Regions from separate parts of the Virgibacillus kekensis genome, predicted to be linked through region 2. Evidence: riboswitches for the same ligand, from Rfam matches in the RefSeq annotation. Region 2 holds a riboswitch; the other holds the start of a gene.
What was found. A riboswitch is a leader RNA that binds a small molecule or an ion and turns the genes downstream of it on or off. The one in region 2 is predicted to bind glycine.

Region 1 (10,381 bases), on a different contig from region 2:
TTTCTTCCCATTTGCGTACGTCGCCGATTTTATCCCAGTTCTCGTTGTACTCTTTCATTTCTTCTTGGGTATAGTTTTCTACATCCGGAAAACGAAGTTCATACATATCATCATTTTCTATGGCTTCCATCAGTTCTTTTGTAATACAGACCGAAATATTTGCACCTGTCAAAAACTCTGGGTTATGAACGGAGTAAGTTCCGCCTGTTCGCAGTTTGTCTTCTGCTTCACGAATAGCAGCATCCGTGAAACCACCCTGCCCCGGGATACTCCGATAATTCAAGATGCCCTGATACAGATCTGCCTCTGTCTCAGTCAGTGGTGTAAACTTCAGTTTCTCCTGGGCAAGACGTTTAATCTGCTCATCTTCGGTATTCTCTATCAAATAACGTAGAATTCTAGGGTTCTGCATTTTTGAAATGATAAATTCAATAATATCCGGATGAGAATCCACCAACATTATCATTTGTGCCAATTTGTTATGCTGTCTCGTTACGACAGCTCTTCAGGTCACCCTGAAGTTCAGACCATATCTTACACAGTAAGTCTGTGTCCCCGCGCTTCGAAATCACTTGATTTCTACTCTACTCACTTCCGTCAATGACGTGTTTTCGATGGTCGTTGAACCTTCTCCTGTACGGAGCTTGGCTGCTGATTGTCTTTATCCCCCTGTTGTTTTTACGCCTTCACGCTTACCGTTTCCGGTTACGTTGTGGCCAACAGGTCATTAAAGAGTTCCCAGCAATTCACGAGGTTTATTTATAGACGAGGCACGCTTTTTACCACGTCTTGAACCGCCTTGCTCAACCAGATGGGTCAGCTTTGCAATATCATCAAGCCAGGATACTGAACCTGACGACTTACCATTTACTCCTCGGGCAAGTGTGTTTCTTGGTCTCAGCGTTGAGCCGTTCGTACCTACACCACCACCACGTGACATAATCTCCATAACCTGTTTACGATGGTCGGAAATCCCTTCACGCGAATCCTTAATATAAGGCATCACATAGCAGTTAAAATACGTAACGTCTGTGTCAGCTCCTGCACCATACAAGACACGGCCAGCCGGGATGAAGTTAAGACTCCTTAGTTCATCATTAAACTTTTGGAACCATTCCTGTTGTTTTTCCTTGGTAGTTTCTACTGCAGAAAGACCTGTGGCATTTCGCTTAGCTATCTGCTCATAAAAGACTTCCAACGGCTTGTCTATTACATCAAGTGAGCGGTTTACAACTCCTGTGTCGGCCTCTTCTTCTTTGTCCAAAACAGATACGAACTCTGAATCTACCTGAATCTCGGCTTCTTTGTTATCCCAGTTAATAGACTTAACAATACCAAGCCCTCGAGCTGGGAACTTCGGGTCCGCCTTCACGGTCAGGACGACAAAGTCGCCCTCTTTCAATGTTTTCTTTTCAGTGTCTTTAAAGGCGTAACGGTCCAGCATAACCAACCTTGATACGCCTTTATGTGTTAATTTCATGTCATTTGTAATTGGGTGAACCTGGGGGAATGCTTTGATATCTTCATTAAGTGCATCCACGTTAATATGGTTCTTTGTTTCAACAGCAATCGACATTTTTTGATCGCTCCTTTACATATTAATTTGTTATACTTAACATATCATAATAGATATATTAAAAACAATATATAGTGCTTTAAATTTTAAATAATACTATATATTGATATCTTTCCAAACTGTCAATCATCAGATGTCCTTAAAATATAAAGATAATGAGAGCATATTAAAGAATACATCAAAAAAACCAGTTGTCATTGCCTTTTTTGATTTTTCGTCGACAATTTACGAAACAACCCAACAAAATGCGACATATCAGCATTTTTACTATCCGTCTTTTTGTTCTAGCCATATTTAACTGCTATCATAAAAAAATACTTTGAAAAAAGATCTAAATCCACATATAATAGAGTAGACTATAATGTTGAATTACGGGGGATATAGAATGGAATTTTTAGTAATAGCACTTGTTCTTCTGGTTGGTTTCGGAGTTTTTCGTTACTTCAGACAAAAAAACGTGGTAACCATACTGACCGAGGATCAGTTTCGGGAAGGCTACCGTAAAGCACAGTTAATTGATGTTCGTGAACCTCAGGAATTTAAGAATGGTCATATTCTTGGGGCTAGAAATATACCAGTTACCCAAATGAAGCAGCGGCTTATTGAAATACGTAAAGATAAACCGGTATACCTGTATTGCGCGAATGGTACCAGAGCTGCAAGAGCTGCTCAGCTACTTCATAAAAAGGGGTATGAGGACATCAATCAGTTAAAAGGCGGATTTAAGAAATGGAACGGGAAAGTAAAACAAGGATGAGGTTTTTAGCCTCATCCTTGTTTTTTTATTAACCTTAATATTATTAGACTTCCGGAGTATATCGCAGGACTGGTTTACGTGCAGCGGTTGTTTCATCCATCCGCTTCATCACCGTATTGTGTGGCGCTTCCTGAACAATTTCCGGATTATCTTTTGCTTCATTTGAAATGGCAATCATTGTATCTATGAAACCATCAAGAGTTTCTTTTGATTCCGTTTCAGTCGGTTCGACCATTAATGCTTCCTCCACATTCAATGGGAAGTAGATTGTTGGTGGGTGATAGCCAAAGTCAAGTAGGCGTTTTGCAATATCCAGTGTTCTAACTCCCAGTTTCTTCTGTTTCTTGCCTGACAGTACAAACTCATGCTTGCAATGCTGGTCATATGGCAGTACATATTCGCTTTCCAGCTTACGCATCATGTAGTTGGCATTCAGTACGGCATACTCACTAACTTTTTTCAGCCCTTCGGCGCCCATTGTACGGATATAGGTATATGCACGAAGGTTAATACCGAAGTTTCCGTAATACGGTTTCACCCGGCCAATTGACTGTGGACGATCATAATTAAATTGGTACATACCGTCTTTCTTTATTAATACAGGCTTTGGCAAATATGGAGCCAGTTCATCTGATACCCCAACAGGTCCGGAACCAGGTCCACCTCCACCGTGTGGGCCGGTAAAAGTCTTATGCAGATTCAGGTGTACTACATCAAATCCCATATCGCCTGGACGAGTATAACCCATAATTGCATTCAAGTTTGCACCGTCATAATACAGCTTTCCACCTGCTTCATGGACAATTTCTGCCATCTCAAGGATTTCTGTCTCAAAAAGACCAAGTGTATTAGGATTTGTCAGCATTAATGCTGCAGTATCTTCCCCAACAACCCGCTTCAAATCCTCGAGATCAACGATTCCCTTTTCGTTGGATTTTACGGTAACTGCATCAAAACCTGCCACTGTCGCAGATGCTGGATTAGTTCCGTGCGCGGAGTCAGGCACGATTACTTTCGTACGGTTATAATCACCGTTTGCTTCATGAAAAGCGCGGATCATCATCAATCCAGTCCATTCACCTTGCGCTCCAGCAGCCGGTTGAAGAGAAACCTCTTGCATTCCGGTAATTTCTTTCAATGAGGACTGCAAGTCATAAAGCATCTCCATTGCTCCCTGTACACTCTTAGGATGCTGAAGGGGATGAATGTGGCTGAATCCCTCGAATCTGGCCACGTCTTCATTGATTTTTGGGTTATATTTCATTGTACAGGACCCCAGCGGATAAAACCCTGAATCCACACCATAATTTCTTCGTGATAAAGCGGTGTAATGGCGCATAATTTCGAGTTCACTTACTTCCGGTAAATCTGGAGCTTCTTTGCGAATAAAGGAATCGTCAAATTCATTGTCCAAATCCACTTCAGGTACATCAAGTTCCGGCAGACTATAGCTTGTTCTTCCTTCTTTACTCCGTTCAAAAATTAATGGAAAATCTGTATTAGCCATGGATGATATCCCCCAATTCATTGACAAAAGTATCAATCTCTTCTTTTGTCCGGATTTCTGTTACCGCCACTAGCATATTACCTTTCAATTCGGGATAATCTTGAGCCAAATCGTATCCTCCAATTATACCCTTATCAAGAAGTTTTTCATTAACTTCATTAATATCCTGATCTAGTCCGACAACTATCTCGTTGAAAAATTGCCCATCCGCAGTTACTTTGAAACCTGCTTTTTCAAATTGCTGCTTCGCATATCGAGCTTTCTGCATGTTTAGTTCAGCCATTTTTTTGAGACCGTTCTTGCCAATTGAACTCATGGCAACCGAGCTTGCCAGTGCGTTTAACGCCTGGTTGGAACAAATATTTGATGTCGCTTTATCACGACGGATATGCTGCTCTCTAGCCTGCAGTGTCAGTACAAAGCCTCGCTGTCCATCCTCATCGGTAGTTTGTCCGACAAGCCGCCCTGGCACTTTACGCATCAATTTCGACGTGGTGGCAAAATAACCACAATGTGGACCGCCGAATTGAGCTGGAATTCCAAATACTTGTGTATCACCAACCACAATATCTGCTCCAAATTCGCCAGGTGGGGTCAGGTAGCCAAGTGCGAGCGGATTGCTGGATACGATAAACATTGTTTTTTTCTGGGTGCGAATAATATCATTCACTTCATTTAATGGTTCGATTTGACCAAAGAAGTTCGGGTACTGCATAACAACGCCTGCAGTGTTTTCGTCAAGTTCATCAGCCAGTTGGTTCAAATCTGTCCGGCCATTATGCTGATCGATTTCCACGATTTCCAAATCCGGCCCTTTTGCATATGAATGGATCACTGCCCTTGATTCCGGATGAACTGCTTTTGAAACTAAAACCTTTTTGCGCTTTGTCTGCCCGGCACTTAAAGTAACAGCCTCAGCGAGCGCCGTTCCGCCATCATACATGGAGGAATTCGCTACCCCCATTCCGGTTAATTCAGAAATCATTGTTTGGAATTCAAAGATTGCCTGAAGTTCACCCTGAGAAATCTCAGGCTGATATGGCGTGTATGCTGTATAAAACTCTGATCGGGATATAACATGATCGACGACTGAGGGGATAAAATGATCGTATACCCCAGCCCCGAGAAATGAACTATACTCTATTAAATTGGCATTTTTCTTTGCAAGTCTGGCAAGCTCCTTCTTAAGCTGCTGTTCATTTGCAGGCTTTTTAAGGTTAAGCTCCCCTTTAAAACGAACTTTTTCCGGAATATCTGAAAATAATGCATCAGTCGACTCAACACCGATAGTATTCAGCATATCCTGTTTGTCGGCATCCGTCATTGGCAAATAACGAAATTCCATGTAAACCCCTCCTTATTTATCCGCGTTTGTAAAATGGTGTTTCCACTACTTTTGCTTTCAATCTGCGCTTACGTACCTGTACTTCAAGTTCTGTTCCGAGATCGGTATACTCACTATCCAGAATAGCAAGGCCCACATTTTTATTTAATGTTGGTGATTGTGTGCCAGTTGTAACAAAGCCGATTTCACGGTCACCAGCAAAAACTGAATATCCAGTTCTCGGAATACCCTTATCAATCATTTCGATTCCTGCAAGCTTACGTGAAGGACCGTTTTCAGCCTGCTCTTTCAGTTTTTCCTTACCAATAAAGTCGGATTCTTTTTTCAATTTAACCGCGAATTTCATTCCGGCTTCTATTGGTGATATGTCTTTTGAAATCTCCTGTCCATATAGAGGAAGTTTCGCCTCAAAACGAAGGGTATCACGGGCCCCAAGCCCTATAGGCTCCACTCCTTCAGGTGCTCCAGCTTCAAGAATAAGATTCCAAAGGTCTCTGCCACTGTTGGAAGAAATATAGATTTCGAATCCATCCTCACCAGTATACCCGGTTCTGGAAACAATCGCCGGATTATCAATAGAATTAAAATAAACCGGATTTTCGAATCGGAAAAACTTAACTTCATTTAAGTTCGTTTCCGTAAGTTTTTGCAAAATAGTTTGTGCTTTCGGTCCCTGCAGCGCGAGTTGAACATAATCAGGTGATACATTTTCGATTACTGCCCCAGTATCATTATTTTTTTTCAACCATTCAAAGTCTTTCTCGGTGTTTGCTGCATTGACTACAAGTAAATAATAGTTCTCCTCAATCATGTAAACAATCAAATCATCGACGGTGCCACCATCTTCATAGCACATAAATGTGTACTGGGCCCGTTTTGGGGTTAGCTTGGAAATATCATTGGTCATGACCTTTTGCAAAAACGCTTCACTGTCGAACCCTTTAACAATAATTTCACCCATATGGGATACATCGAATAATCCAGCTTTTGTCCGGGTTACCTCATGTTCATGCTTAATCCCTTTAAACTGAACAGGTAAATACCATCCGCCAAAATCGATTGTTTTGCCGCCTGATTTTTCATACTCAGGAAACAATGGCGTCCTCTTCAATTCACTCATTCCATCCACTCCCCTATTATTTTTTTACATAAAAATAGAGATTCCTCTGACTATCCAGGGAAATCTCTGTCCTACAACCAGAAAGTTGCGTGCCTCGGAAAACGCATCCATTTCCCTGAAAGCACTTGCTTCGTTGGTGGTTTACTAGCCGTAAACACTCTCCAGAGTTGCGTCCTACAAGAGTCTTTTTGCCTGAGAGATTCACTCCAAGTTTGCTCCTTCGGCGTTACTATTAAAAGTAAGCTCTCCCCTTGTATTCATTCGCATAATTAAATTTTAAGTATTGGATATACTATATACCGTAAGTCCGGAAAAATCTCCACTATTATACAGTCACATTATATCATAGGAAACATTGTAAAAATAGCTATAATTATTACTAATTAAAAAGGAAGTTTGTTATGGACCAGATAGAACTGCAGAAAGATTCCGGGTTTATTGATGAACTGGAAGTAAAACTTGAAAATGATGAGCCTCTTTCTTCGTGGGAGCTTTTTAGAATGGCATACGAGGCAGAGCAGACAACAATGGCTCCGACATTTGAAGGATTAAAAGCGTTGGATTACCTTCCCCATATGGAGTTTCTTGACCACCAGATAGACTCTGCCAAACAGGTTGTCGAAGAAATGAGCGGGAGAGCAATCCTCGCCGACGAGGTAGGTCTCGGAAAGACCATTGAAGCTGGTCTTATCTTAAAAGAATATATGCTGCGTGGCCTGGTAAGGAAAGCACTCATTCTGGTTCCTGCTTCACTTGTGAACCAGTGGGCGAAAGAACTTAATGGGAAATTTTTCATTCCTGCTATTGCGCACCGTAAAAACTATGGCTGGGACCAGTGTGATGTGATGATAACATCTATCGACACGGCAAAACGCTCACCACACAAGGAACAAATTCAGGAAATTGACTATGATTTTATTTTAATAGACGAGGCCCATAAACTTAAGAATCATAAAACCAAAAACTTTGCGTTCGTACGTTCGCTTAAGAAAAAATACTGCCTGCTTCTAACAGCTACACCTGTACAGAATCAGTTGGTGGAAATATTTAATCTGGTATCTATTTTGAAGCCAGGCCATCTGGGAGACTTTGATTCATTTCTGGATCGCTTTGGAAAAGACCGTAAAAGAATTAAACAGGATGCCTATCTGAAACAGCTTGTTCAAAAAGTGATGATTCGTAATACCCGAAACAGCACACAAATGGACACAATTAAGCGGAATATTGAATCAATCTGGATTGAATTTACCGATCAGGAAAAGGACGTATATACTCAGCTTGAGAGCATGACTGCTGCTTTCCCTGCCTTTTCCAAAATAACGTTGCTACGTGAATTGTGTTCTTCCAAAGAGGCATGTTTCCTGTCACTCCAAAAAATGGCAACCGATGAAGCCAGGGTTGAATTTATCAAACCAATCGCTGAAAAGCTCGGACAGCTCCCCTCAAATTCGAAAGCAGAAAAAGTTCTTGAACTTATTAAGCGGATAGGTGATGAAAAAGTAATTATTTTTACGGAATACCGAGCTACACAACTTTATCTGCAATGGTATCTGAAAGAAAATGGTATATCGTCTGTACCATTCCGGGGCGGGTTCAAAAAAGGGAAAAAGGACTGGATGAAACAGCTTTTTGAAAATCATGCCCAGGTTCTGATTGCAACCGAAGCTGGTGGCGAAGGAATTAACCTCCAATTCTGCAACCATCTTATAAATTACGATTTACCATGGAACCCGATGCGTCTTGAACAACGGATTGGAAGAATCCACAGATATGGACAAAAGAATGATGTTTTTATTTATAATCTGGCAATCCATGGGACGGTTGAGGAACATATTATGACGCTACTTTACGAAAAGATAAATTTATTTGAGCAAGTAATTGGGCAATTGGACCAGATACTCGATGAGTTGAATATTTCCGATATTGAATCCGAAATCAAAAACATTTTTAATGAGTCGTCATCGGCAGGTGAAACCAGAATAAAACTCGATAACCTCTCCTCTATTATTAAAATGACACAGGATCAGGCTGAACAGGAGGAAGAACGATATGGCAATTAGTAATTTGAATGAATTCCTGGAAAGCTACTTCACAGCGCATAATTGTGACATTATCGAGAACAATGAAGGGGTACTGAAAATCCAGCTTAACGAAAAAATGGACCGTGCTCTTATGAACCGGCCTTTTTACTGGCATTATGTAAAAAGTATGGGAAACCCGGGTCAGCCCATGCAATTGACCCTTATCACCGCCCCTGAAAAACGGGATGGCAAGAATGAGTGGATCCATTTTGGCAGTCCCCGTCTGCAGCAAATTCTTGGACATCTGAGAAATCATGAGAAGTTCACCCGCTTATTTGAGCAGGTGGTTGCTAATCATAATGTACCTTTATTCCCATGGCTTGTGACAAATGTGAAAATTAGCTATCAGGGAAAACAAAAACGAGATGAAATTATTTCAATCGGACTGCATCTTGTTAATGGATCCATGCGGATAGAAATGATGGACCGGCTGAAGGAGAAATCACTTCAGCTGGCAATCTCTGATTATTGTTATACAATCTCTCCGATCATCAAACTTAAAAGTGGATTCAAACGAATAGAAGGAGTTTTGGATAGCTACATCAATAATCAGTCGCATGACTGGGCAGAGGAATCATTAAAGACGATGGAAGAAGAACTTAAACTTGTACAACACTTTTACAGCGGGAAAGAAGAAGATGAAGAATTCAAAGACGATTTGCGAAAAGAAATAGAAGAAGTAAAAATGCGGTATACCCCTCGGATAACTTTTGAGGTAATTAATGGAGGAATTTTTTATCTGATCGATGATGGTAATAACTGAACAGGCAGTTCAGAAATGCCTGTTCAGTTTGCTTTTTTGATAAACATTTTTAAAGCTAAAGGTAGGACACCAAGCCATCTATTTGTATAACCTGGCATGCTGTGTTTGTGTGCTGACTTCTTTAACTTTTTTTCCTCCGCTGGGGTATCAATGTAAGTGGTGATTTGCTCAGTAAGATATTTTATATAATCATTTCCGGACATTTTTACCACCTCCTGAATTAGTGGTAATAGTTTTAGCTTAATTAAGGTAATTTATTCCCTTAAGGATTGTTTGTCCAGCTCTGCTAATATCTCTATCGCAATCTCTCTGGCCGACTTGTAATCAGTCTGGATGGATATGTCAGCATATTCTTCATAAAGTTTAATCCTTTTATCAAATAGGGTTTTTGTTTCCCCGTTATTATTGTTCCAAAGAGGTCTTGACGTATCATTCTTAAGCCGTCTCGCTATTTCCTCAAAAGAAGTCTGCAAGTAAATAATATACCCTGATTTCTTCATGGAATCGATGTTATCCCTTTTTCCCACTATTCCCCCACCAGTAGAAATAACACAGTCTTTGTGTGGAAAATCGGCCAATATTTCTGTTTCATATTTGCGAAATGTTGATTCTCCATATTTCCGGAAAATTTCCTTTATGCTTTCATCGTATTTTTCCTCAATCATTTGATCGGTATCGAGCACGGGAACTTCGGTGAGTTCACTCAACGCTGCACCTACACTTGTTTTCCCACTGCCCATAAAACCTGTCAAAAAAAGATTTTTCATTTGTATATCCCCGCCTTAAAATAATTTAAAAATATTTTCTTCAAAAAGAAGGAATTCGTCTAATCGTGTCGAATATAGGATAACTAAAGGAGGTGGAACTTTATTGACCACTGCTTCCGCCATATCAGAAAAACTTCTGCACGCTGCTGTTACCGCCAAAGCCTCGGATATTCACTTTTATCCCCTTCCAGACCAAGCAAATATTTACTTCCGAATTTTTGGAAAAAGAATTTTCCATCAAACCATTCCAATCAGTCAATATCATATACTTCTGACTTACTTTAAGTTTACATCAGGCATGGATATTGGTGAAATACGCAAACCACAGAATGGGACTATTTTTCATGAAACACCTGAAGGACATTACGCCTTACGCCTGTCCACACTTCCAGTAAACCACATGGAAAGCCTAGCTATACGCATTCTTCCGCAGGACAGCAACCTTCCGCTAGAACAACTTTTTCT
Region 2 (10,381 bases):
ATAAAAGCAACATTGGCTTCATCAATACATATGGGAAGTATATCTCGTGGATACCACCAAAAAAATGAATGATGGCAGCTCCCGGAGCTGATTGTTTCGCAGTCCCTCTTCCAAACAGCATGAAAGCTAATAACACACCAAGGCCTGGCCCCGGGTTCGCTTCTAGAAGGAATAGAATCGAGCGTCCGCCTTGTTGAACCTGTTCGAGACCGATTGGTGAAAGAACACCATGGTTTATTGCATTATTTAAGAATAGGATTTTAGCAGGTTCGATTAGAATACTTGTTAACGGTAGTAAACCCGCAGCAATTAACCAGTCAACACCAGCTACAAGTACTTCGGTAAAAGCATCTACTGCCGGCCCTACCCCTAAAAATGCAAGAATCGCAAGAATTCCTCCAAGAATACCAGCTGAGAAGTTGTTAACGAGCATTTCAAATCCAGATCTGACTTTTCCGTCGATCGCCTGGTCAAATTTCTTAATAACGAAACCGCCCAGCGGCCCCATTACCATTGCTCCTAAGAACATCGGGGTATCAGGTGCTCCGACGATAACTCCCATCGTGGCGATCGCACCTACAACTCCACCACGCTGGTCATGAACCAATTTACCACCAGTGTAACCTATTAATAAAGGCAACAGGTAAGTAACCATTGGTCCAACCAATTTGGCAAGGCTTTCATTTGGGAAGAAACCAGTAGGAATAAATAAAGCCGTAATTAATCCCCAGGCTATGAAAGCTCCTATGTTCGGCAATACCATCGAACTCAGAAAGTTACCGAACTTCTGTACTGCAACTTTAATATTTGATTGACCCATTTTACTCTTCCTTTCATTGAAAGCATTCATCATAACTTTCTAGCTTAATCATAGGGGAGTTATGGAGGCGGATTCAATGACTATGAAAACTAACTTTGTCGCACTTGTCATGACAAACCTATTGTTTCTCATTTTTGAGGTGTTATTCTAGGTGGTGATTGAATAGGTACGAGCTCACTTCGTTATAAAAATGAGTTTGTATTTTAAAAACAGTGATAGTAATAAAATGTATAAAAGCGTAAAACAAATACAGGCTGATTTTTGAGTTGAAACTCAACTTTCTTCAACTGTTTCGTTAGTTCAGTAACTTAATCATGCCTCTTTTTTTATTACAAAAAAGTGGTCTACCTCTTATAAGGTAAACCACTCCCCTGTTAATTATAAAAAAGCTTGTTAATCTTCCGAACTACTTGATGACTATTTTTTCACCAGCTTCCTTCATATTCGATTTAACTTGAATAGAAATAACGCCAGCTACTAATGTTTTCAGTTCGTTTGTTTCTGTATTAAACACTGCAGCATACTTACCGGAATTCTCTGCCTTATTCAGTTTACTTCCGCTTCCAACAAAGACATTCTCACTGCCTTCCCAAATGATGGAAGCCGGATAGCGAAGCGGGAATTCCAATCCGCCCTGCTGTACGCCAGTTGCATGTAACTTAACCGTCTCTCCTACTGCCAGTTCCTCTGGAGCGTCAAATTCAATCGATTCCAGGATAGGACGGACCTCTGCCCGAATCCATTCTGTTCCTTCTACTTTGCTAGTGTCATTAGCATGTTCAGGTCCCACCGCTTGATCAGGAACTGGAGAAGGATCGATACCAAACATCGTCCAAGCATAAAATCCGCCATTTTCCGGTGAGCCATACGGTGATTTTCCTGCTGAAGCAACGACCATGTATGGTACACCCTCCACTCGCTCTAAATGAACGGTATGGGCATGACTGCTAATATACATCGCGCCTTTTCCTTTTGATGTCTCACGGAAATCCGTTAGCCAATTTTCTATCAGCTCTGCTTCTTTCGGGTCAGAAAGGTCACTATTATCCGTTGGCAGCGGATCACGTGTTGGATGATGTCCCAGCACGACGACGTTATTGATGGACGGATCCGTCGCTGCATCATTCAGTGATTTTTTTAATTCGATAAGCTGATCAAAATCACTCGTCCGAAAACTTCCTGTTGATGAGTCCAGCAAAATTAATCTTGTACCTTTATGGTCAAAGGTATAACGATTTTCTTTAAATACATTCAGGAAATTCTCTAGATTTCCAGGACCTGCAATTTCATGATTTCCTGGTGTATAGTATATAGGAATGCTATCTCCAACTTCTTCTTCCAATACTTGTTTGGCAAAAGAGAAGTCCTCTTTCCACGCTGTATCGACGAGATCGCCGTTGATGACCAGAAAATCAGGGTTTTGCTCGACAATTTGCCTTAATGCTTTACGTGCCATTTCTACTTGTCTACTAGTAGGGTTCTTGGCAACAAATTGAGTGTCAGACAAAACAGCAAACTTATAACGTTCTTTTCCAATCACTTCATTCTGCATGATGATCGGGTCTCTTTCCACCGAAGCTTGTTCAGGCATTTCGATTGATGGTGGTACTTCCACCATTAGATCATCAAAAATGAGCTGGCCGGTATACTGATTATTCGGGTTCGTTTCGACCGGATAAATCCGCCATAATTTCGCTGGATACTGGATCCCATCAGGCAGCGAGGTTTCTACGTATTTCCATCCTGTCCAGTCCACTTTATCGGCTAAGCTCAACGTATAGTTCGTACCTGTCGCGTCCTCAATTACCGTGCGCAGCCATGCCCCGTTCCCATCACCGTGAACCCACATACCGATCTTTAGCACATCACCAGGGAGTTCAATGTTCGGGGAAGCCTGTAAATATGCTGCACGGGTAGCGGTTGTTGTTGTAAAGTCATAACTAAGCTGAAGCCCGTTTCCATCTCTGCCTGGGACCACGTCCATCGACACCCCAACATTCCAAGGATATCTCGTAGAAGTCCATCCTTCTGCACTTTCTAATCCAGAAACCTTTTTCGTTTCCAACCCAATCGTGACTGGCAAATGGGTTACTTTCTCTTGTACGGTTACTTTGATTGTTGTTGACCCACCATCTTTCAGGGGCTCAACAGAAAAACCGCCTGCTTTATTTTCTGTAATCTCTATAATAGATTTATCATATTCGAGTGTAATATCTCGTACTTCTATTGGTGCGGAATAACCATCTTCGTCATAACCAGTAACAGAAAACATACCTTTTCTTCCCATTTCCATACTTAAATAGGATTCAGTTGTTTCTATTCGGTCCAGTTTACCAAGAACGGTGATTTCCTGCGTACCTTTTGACGAATTCACTTGCGCTTCGGCTACCGCCTGACCTGGTTTCTTGGCATAAAAAACACCATTTTCATCAAAAGAACCAACATCGGACGGAAGCGCCTGCCAGCTTATTCCTTCTATGTCTACAGGTGAATAATTTTCATCATAACCAAGCCCAATAAAACTTCTGCTCAAACCGGGAAAAACTCGATTACTGTATTCTGAATCGATTACAGTCTCGACAGTAAAGTTTGTCAATTCCCCGCTGCCGTCGTCCACAAAAATTCCAATTCCATTTGGCACCGGCCGCTGTGAACCGTCGGAAGGATTATTGACAACTTTGGCATCCTCATAACCCGGTGTACGAGCTACCATTGTCGACGAGCCACCGCCATCGATATTCAATGCTTTGTTTGCACCATATTCCTTCATTAATTCCGCCAATTCTTTGTATGTCATTCCACGACTTTCCACCGAGCGTCCATCAACTAAAGCTAGAATCATTGTTTTCCCATCTTCTGAAAAGCCGACTCCCGTTCGTGGTGCCGTGGTACTGTCATTTAAGTTTGCAACAGGTTCCCCGTTTTCAACGAGTTTCACATTTCCGCCTACCGCAAAATCCATTAACGTATCTTCGTCAATTTTAGGTGCATAGGAAACCGACACCTTATCCCCTACAGCAAGCTCCTTTAACTTGTCTGCTCCAGCTTCACGGCCTACTAAGACATAAGTATTTTCCGCGATCGTTCCTTGTCCGACTTGATCGGAGACCTCAATTACCTTCCCTTCACTAACCGTTACTTCATAGACAGAACTTCCGCCGTCCGGACGTGCTTCGTCACCCCAAACTGATGTATAAAGACCAATTCCATTCGCAGAAATACCCGACTGATTCATTGCCGATAACTGAACATCACCGGCAGGCAAATCGACCGTTCCTTCGAGATAAATATTCGTTATTTCTCCCCAACCCTGCTTGTTAACTCCAGCGGTCAACGTATGCGATCCTTGTGGTCCTTTAATTATTTCCCCATCTTGAATCATTGTTCCCAAAGGAGCATTCGTATCATTAATATCAAAAAAGTCTCCATTCACACCGCCTACTGCACCTAGCTTGTTTGCCATTTCCGATAATGGCTTAGCATCAGTGACTACACCCGGATAAAGTAAATCTGCGGACACCGATTCTTCGGAAAGATCAATCGTCATAACCTGTCCATTCAACCAGCCTCGTGCATCAAACCGTTCAAAACTACTTAGCTTAATCCCAGGTCCTATCGTAGTCGTGTGTTCATTCGCAAGCAGCGTCTTTCCCGACGGACCAACCGTAACAATCGGTTCCGTACGATCCGATGACCCACTCCGAACCTCTGGCACAGGATTTGACTGCGCATTTACTTGAACGGATGGACCAAACGCAGCCATGATTACATTGGCAGCTAAGAAAATACCCAACCAGCGTTTTCTTTTGATATAAATCTCCCCTTTCTATTACTATTCGATTACATTCTAGCAAACGAATGTTAAAAAATTGCTCGATTTTTGTGAATTTTCGCAGGAAGAAAGTATCATTTTTACGCTAAGTGTTTGGTCCTAGTTATTGATAGAAACAGCACTCATTAATTCACGCACACCAAATTTTTGACAGGTCAAGCAGCTCCTCTATATTGTATAATTATAAAAAATGATACTAGCGAATGACTGCTGTGGGAGAGAACGTTGGACGTCACCGAAGGGGCAAATCTTTGAAAAGATGAATCTCTCAGGTAAAAAGACCACCGCAGGACGCTTCTCTGGAGAACGTTTCACACACCCACGGGGTAACCTTCTAAATTAGGTAAAACTCTCAGGTACAAGGACAGAGATACTTACTTAATGATAGGAGGGATTGTATGGTTTGGGATGTATTGAACATGATTGGGACCATTGCCTTTGCGGCGAGTGGGGCAGTGGTTGCGCTGGAGGTAAAATACGACATTATCGGCGCTTATGTATTAGGTTTAATTACTGCCTTTGGTGGCGGTGCTATCAGGAACCTTTTTACCGGCATTCCTATCACAGAATTATGGCAACAAACCTCGCTTTTTATTGCTGCTCTTATCACCATAAGTTTCGTCATCTTATTGTCGAATAAAGCAGTTGATCTTTTAACAAAATGGAATATTTTTGACTCGGTTGGGTTGTCAGCATTTGCTGTTCAGGGAGCAATGTATGCACAATCAATTGACTTACCGCTATTTGCTGTTATGTTTTCAGCTGCGATAACCGGAGCAGGCGGCGGTATTATTCGGGATGTGCTAGCGCAGAAGAAGCCAATTGTTTTACGGCAGGATGTCTATCTATTATGGGCTCTCTTTGCAGGATTCATTATAGGCATGGATTTGTTATCAGAGTCCTATCAATTCTATATTCTTTTCGCTATCATTTTACTATTACGGGGGATTTCACAAAGATACGGCTGGAGTTTACCTACTAGAACAATTCAACAACCACAAAAAAATTAAAATCATATCCTGATTTATACATTCTCTATACACGAAAGGCTCACTTCAGTGTGAGCTTTTTATGTGTCTATTTTCGAATCGTTATTTAGTTAATCTTCCCCTCTTTTCTAAAACTACATGATTTATTTCAAGACGCAGACATAAACCCCTCTACTTTAATGTTAAAATAGAGGGGGAAAAGGTAAATACCAGCCGACCGAATGATGCTATCAGTCAACTTAATAATACGTAATTATTAGCTATTCTTATTAACTGATGCATTATAAATCGATTGAACCGCTTCTCTTAATGCTGCGTTAAATTCATCTTCAGTCTGGTTTACATTCAGGTTTTCACTTAATGCCCTGGAGAAACTAGCAATTAAGCCATCGTTCTTTTTTAATTTTGCGTTTGCTTCATCTCTGGAATAGCCCCCTGATAAAGCCACTACACGAATAACCTGGGGATGATCGATGAGCTCTTTATAAAGATTTTCCTTGGTAGGAATGCTAAGTTTCAACATCACTAGTTCATTATCGTTTAATTGATCCAGATGTTTTTTGATTTCTTGCTTTAAAATTTCCTCTGATTTTTCTTTATCGGAACTATGAATATTAACTTCCGGCTCAATAATTGGAACCAGCCCTGCATCGATTATTTTTTTACCGATTTCGAATTGCTGATCAACCACTTCTTTAATTCCATCCTGATTTGCTTCTTTAATTACCGAGCGCATCTTTGTACCGAACATACCGCGCTGGTTGGCTCTTTCCAGTTTCTCATCAAGATCATCGATTGGCTTCATTTTTTGTACACCATTGGAAAGCTCAGCAAGCCCTTTATCCACTTTAAGGAATGGTACGACTCCTTTTTCCTCAGCTAAGTAATCTCCGGTATACTTTTCCTCGATTTTACGATCCATCGTTTGCTCAAATAGAATGGCTCCGAGAATATACTCCGAATCAAATGCTGGAGCAGTAATAATACGAGTTCGCATTTCATGGACAAGATCGAACATTTCTTCCTCGGTGGAATATTCGTCTTCTGATACTCCATATGCTGCAAGCGCCTTTGGTGTACTTCCACCACTCTGGTCAAGCGCTGCGATAAAACCTTTTCCGTCTCTCATTTTTTCTAAGTGTTTTTCCTGCATTCATCTCACTCCTTAAAAGTAGTTAGACTCCATTGCATTATTTACATTTTCATTGTAACACTCAAGAGGAAATATATTTATTGATGGGCATTCGGATACCTCTACTTTTTTAAGGTGCCGTATTGAATGTGGTTTAGTCCTATAATTTATTGTAAACTGAAATAACATGAGTAAAGAAATAAGGAGGAACAAGCATGACAAAAAGTAATAAAGAATTGTCATCAGAACAACGTGAAGAATTACTCAAAGCATTAAAAGCTCGTTTTGAAAAAAACATGAATCGACATGAAGGTCTTGAGTGGAATGAGATCCAGGCAAAGCTGGATAATAATACTGAAAAACTATGGTCGCTTAATGAAATGGAAAGCACTGGCGGTGAACCAGATGTCGTTGGTTATGATGAAAAGAATGACGCATACATTTTTTATGATTGTTCAGCGCAAAGTCCTAAAGGTCGCAGAAGTGTTTGTTACGACCGTGAGGCACTAGAGTCAAGAAAAAAACATAAACCTGAAAATAACGCTGTTGATATGGCTGCTGACATGGGCATTGAGCTTTTAACGGAAGAACAATACCGAGAGATGCAAAAACTTGGAGATTTCGACACTAAAACATCTAGCTGGGTGGAAACACCCTCCAATATCAGAGAACTAGGTGGGGCCATCTTTTGTGATCGTCGCTACGACACTGTCTTTGTGTACCACAATGGAGCAGAGTCCTATTATTCTGCGAGAGGCTTCCGTGGCTCGTTAAGGGTCTGATTATTTCAAGCTAAAAATCCCAAATTTAAAGGTTACTATTCATAATACTTTATGTTTGGGGTTTTTTGTGCAATGCCGCCTATGAAAATGGGGACATTTTAATCAACCTGTCTAACCAAACCTTTCAATCAAGGGGGTTATAACTCCTCCTGCATCGGTCGTTTTTCCTTAAGAGAAATTACCCCTATCAAGCCAATTATAGAAAAAATAACAGGAGTGATGAATCCATAGTAATATCCTTCACTAATACTTCCCGACACAACCTGAAAGTGATCGAGTACTTTTCCAAAAATGCTCGGAAGCAATATGGCACTTAGAAACCCACCCGTGTTCGCAAACCCGGAGACAATGCCAGCTTCTTTTATAGGAAACGATTGACGGACAGCAGCGAATGTTAAGGCATTCGCGCCATATGCAAGACCAATAATGAAGAAAAGCACTGTTAACAAGCGAAACGGAGGATTCCCATTAAATAAAAGAAAGACTGACCAGGTCAATAATAAAATGAGGTGAACAACAATATACGGCTTTTTAATTGTTTTTAACCGACTGGAAATCCAACCGGCTAAAGGAGCGCCAATAAGTGCCCCAATCAGCCCAAGCATAATAAGCTGACTAGCAGCCGAGCGTGTCATTCCGTATACATTCATTCCATAGGGTACTCCCCACGAACTGATAAATCCCACATACGTTCCGACAATCCCAAAGTGACAAAAGAATAAAGCCCATGCCTGCCGTTTTGAAAATATTCTCCGCAGTAAAGCCCAAGTTTTTTCGCGTTGTATTTCTCTTTTTATAAATATCGGTTGCTTTGTTTTTCGTATGAGGACAATGTAAAGGAAAATACCACACAAGCATAAAAGTAGTCCCGCTGAAAAAAATGCTGAGCGCCAACCGAGGAGGTCAATCAATAAGGAGAATGGGACGGTTGCCAAAAGGTAACCAAGATTCCCCATCATTGCCGCTACACCAATTAAACGCGTGAATTCCCTGGCATTAAACCATTGGCCCAGGATTAACACCATATTGACCCAAATAGTCGCATCCCCCACACCCGTCAAAGCTCTGGCAAAAAATAATACAAATTCATGCGTGCTGAAACTATAAATAATCGTACCTATACCTGTAAGGATTGCACCACTTATCAGAAAAAAATTTGGCCCATAACGGTCAGCCAAAAGGCCCATCGGGATTTGCAAACCAGTATATACAAAAAATTGGATACTTGTAAGTAACCCAATTGTTGTTGCTGTTACATTAAAATCCAGCATGATTTGTTCGGTGATCAATCCAGGCGCAGTACGCTGACTCGACATTAATAAGTAAGTTAACAATACCGCAGCGAAGACAACCCACCTAAACCGGCTATATTGATTATCCAATCATACCTACCCCTATAACGCATTTACTTATGTATATGGTTGGTTGTAGCGGTAAGTACCGTTGTTTTTTGAGCGCAAAAGCGAATTATTTGGTTACTTTATTCCCTATCCCCTAACTAATACCACCACACCCCATTCTTAAAGTTATCAATGTCCTTTTTATGGCTAAAATCATCCAGATAATCGGTCGATTTTGAATAGCAGATATAAGAATATTTTAGTCCGCTGGTGACAATCTAAAAAAGGAATATCAATTTTGGGCCATATGGGGGAGAATATCTTATTTGTTTTCCAATTAAAAAAAGCCGCATAAACAAAAGATAGGAGTTATTCTAAAATGAAAAAACCTCTCGTTGTTTTATACATATCACTGGCACTCCTTACATGTCTTATTTTGATGGGAGTATTCATACCTGAATCGTTAGAGAGGATTACCAGCAGCACACAAAGTTTTATTACCAACACTTTTGGCTGGTATTATTTAGGAATAGTATCGGTGTTCGTAATCGTACTAATTTATTTATTGGTAAGCCCAGTGGGCAAGATTAAGCTTGGGAAACAGGACGACAAGCCTGAGTTTTCACGTCCAACCTGGCTAGCTATGCTTTTTAGTGCTGGTGTTGGGATTGGATTGATTTTTTACGGTACATTTGAGCCAATTAGTCACTTTGCCATCAGCTCACCTACAGGGGAACTAGGCACTGAACAAGGGATCAAGGATGCAATGAGATTTACGTTCTTTCACTATGGTATTCATCCCTGGGCGATATATGGAAGTATTGCCTTAACTCTTGCTTACTTTACGTTTAGAAAAGGAGAACCAGGCTTAATCAGCAAGACATTACGACCACTGATCGGCAGACATGCAGACGGGGCTGTTGGTAGGGTAATTGATGTCGTGGCTGTCATTTCAACTGTTATGGGGGTGGCCACATCACTGGGATTTGGAGCCATGCAAATAAACGGTGGACTGTCTTATTTATTTGGAATACCAAGTAATATCATGACTCAAACGATGATTATTCTTGTGGTTACAGTCCTGTTTATGATATCAACACTAACTGGGATAGGCAAAGGTATTAAAATCTTAAGTAATTTTAATATGGGGCTTTCCGTGCTCCTTTTCTTTGTTGTACTTTTTCTCGGTCCTACCCTTTTCATCTTGAATTTATTTATGGATACCCTGGGGACATACTTTCATAATTTTATCCAAATGAGCTTTAGAAGTGCTCCGGTTAACGAAGAGACCCGAAGCTGGATTGACAGCTGGACAATCTTCTATTGGGCCTGGTGGATAGCCTGGTCGCCGTTTGTAGGGGTATTTATCGCGAGGGTATCCAAGGGTAGAACCATTCGTGAGTTTGTTTTGTACGTATTGCTCGCTCCGTCACTTATCAGTTTCCTGTGGTTTACGACTTTTGGAGGTGCAGCAATCTCAACAGAG

Region 1: it holds a riboswitch for glycine, as region 2 does, so the genes downstream of both, gcvT (glycine cleavage system aminomethyltransferase GcvT) here and ACFO3D_RS17750 (trimeric intracellular cation channel family protein) in region 2, are expected to answer to the same signal.

Annotation. Positions count from the first base shown of each region.
Region 1 is NZ_JBHSFU010000006.1:71,983-82,363, forward strand. It holds partial or broken gene ACFO3D_RS11255 (vitamin B12-dependent ribonucleotide reductase) at 1-472, opposite strand, end outside; partial or broken gene ACFO3D_RS11260 (ribonucleotide reductase N-terminal alpha domain-containing protein) at 782-1,576, opposite strand; gene ACFO3D_RS11265 (rhodanese-like domain-containing protein) at 1,962-2,333, shown strand; gene gcvPB (aminomethyl-transferring glycine dehydrogenase subunit GcvPB) at 2,377-3,840, opposite strand; gene gcvPA (aminomethyl-transferring glycine dehydrogenase subunit GcvPA) at 3,833-5,185, opposite strand; gene gcvT (glycine cleavage system aminomethyltransferase GcvT) at 5,202-6,305, opposite strand; glycine riboswitch at 6,476-6,566, opposite strand; gene ACFO3D_RS11285 (DEAD/DEAH box helicase) at 6,707-8,365, shown strand; gene ACFO3D_RS11290 (YqhG family protein) at 8,355-9,149, shown strand; gene ACFO3D_RS11295 (YqzE family protein) at 9,173-9,352, opposite strand; gene ACFO3D_RS11300 (shikimate kinase) at 9,404-9,916, opposite strand; gene comGA (competence type IV pilus ATPase ComGA) at 10,020-10,381, shown strand, end outside.
Region 2 is NZ_JBHSFU010000015.1:13,804-24,184, reverse strand. It holds gene ACFO3D_RS17760 (PTS mannitol transporter subunit IICBA) at 1-820, opposite strand, end outside; gene ACFO3D_RS17755 (phosphodiester glycosidase family protein) at 1,227-4,613, opposite strand; glycine riboswitch at 4,856-4,946, shown strand; glycine riboswitch at 4,949-5,023, shown strand; gene ACFO3D_RS17750 (trimeric intracellular cation channel family protein) at 5,051-5,662, shown strand; gene ACFO3D_RS17745 (fructose bisphosphate aldolase) at 5,898-6,794, opposite strand; gene ACFO3D_RS17740 (DUF4256 domain-containing protein) at 6,989-7,555, shown strand; gene ACFO3D_RS17735 (MFS transporter) at 7,693-8,937, opposite strand; gene ACFO3D_RS17730 (BCCT family transporter) at 9,275-10,381, shown strand, end outside.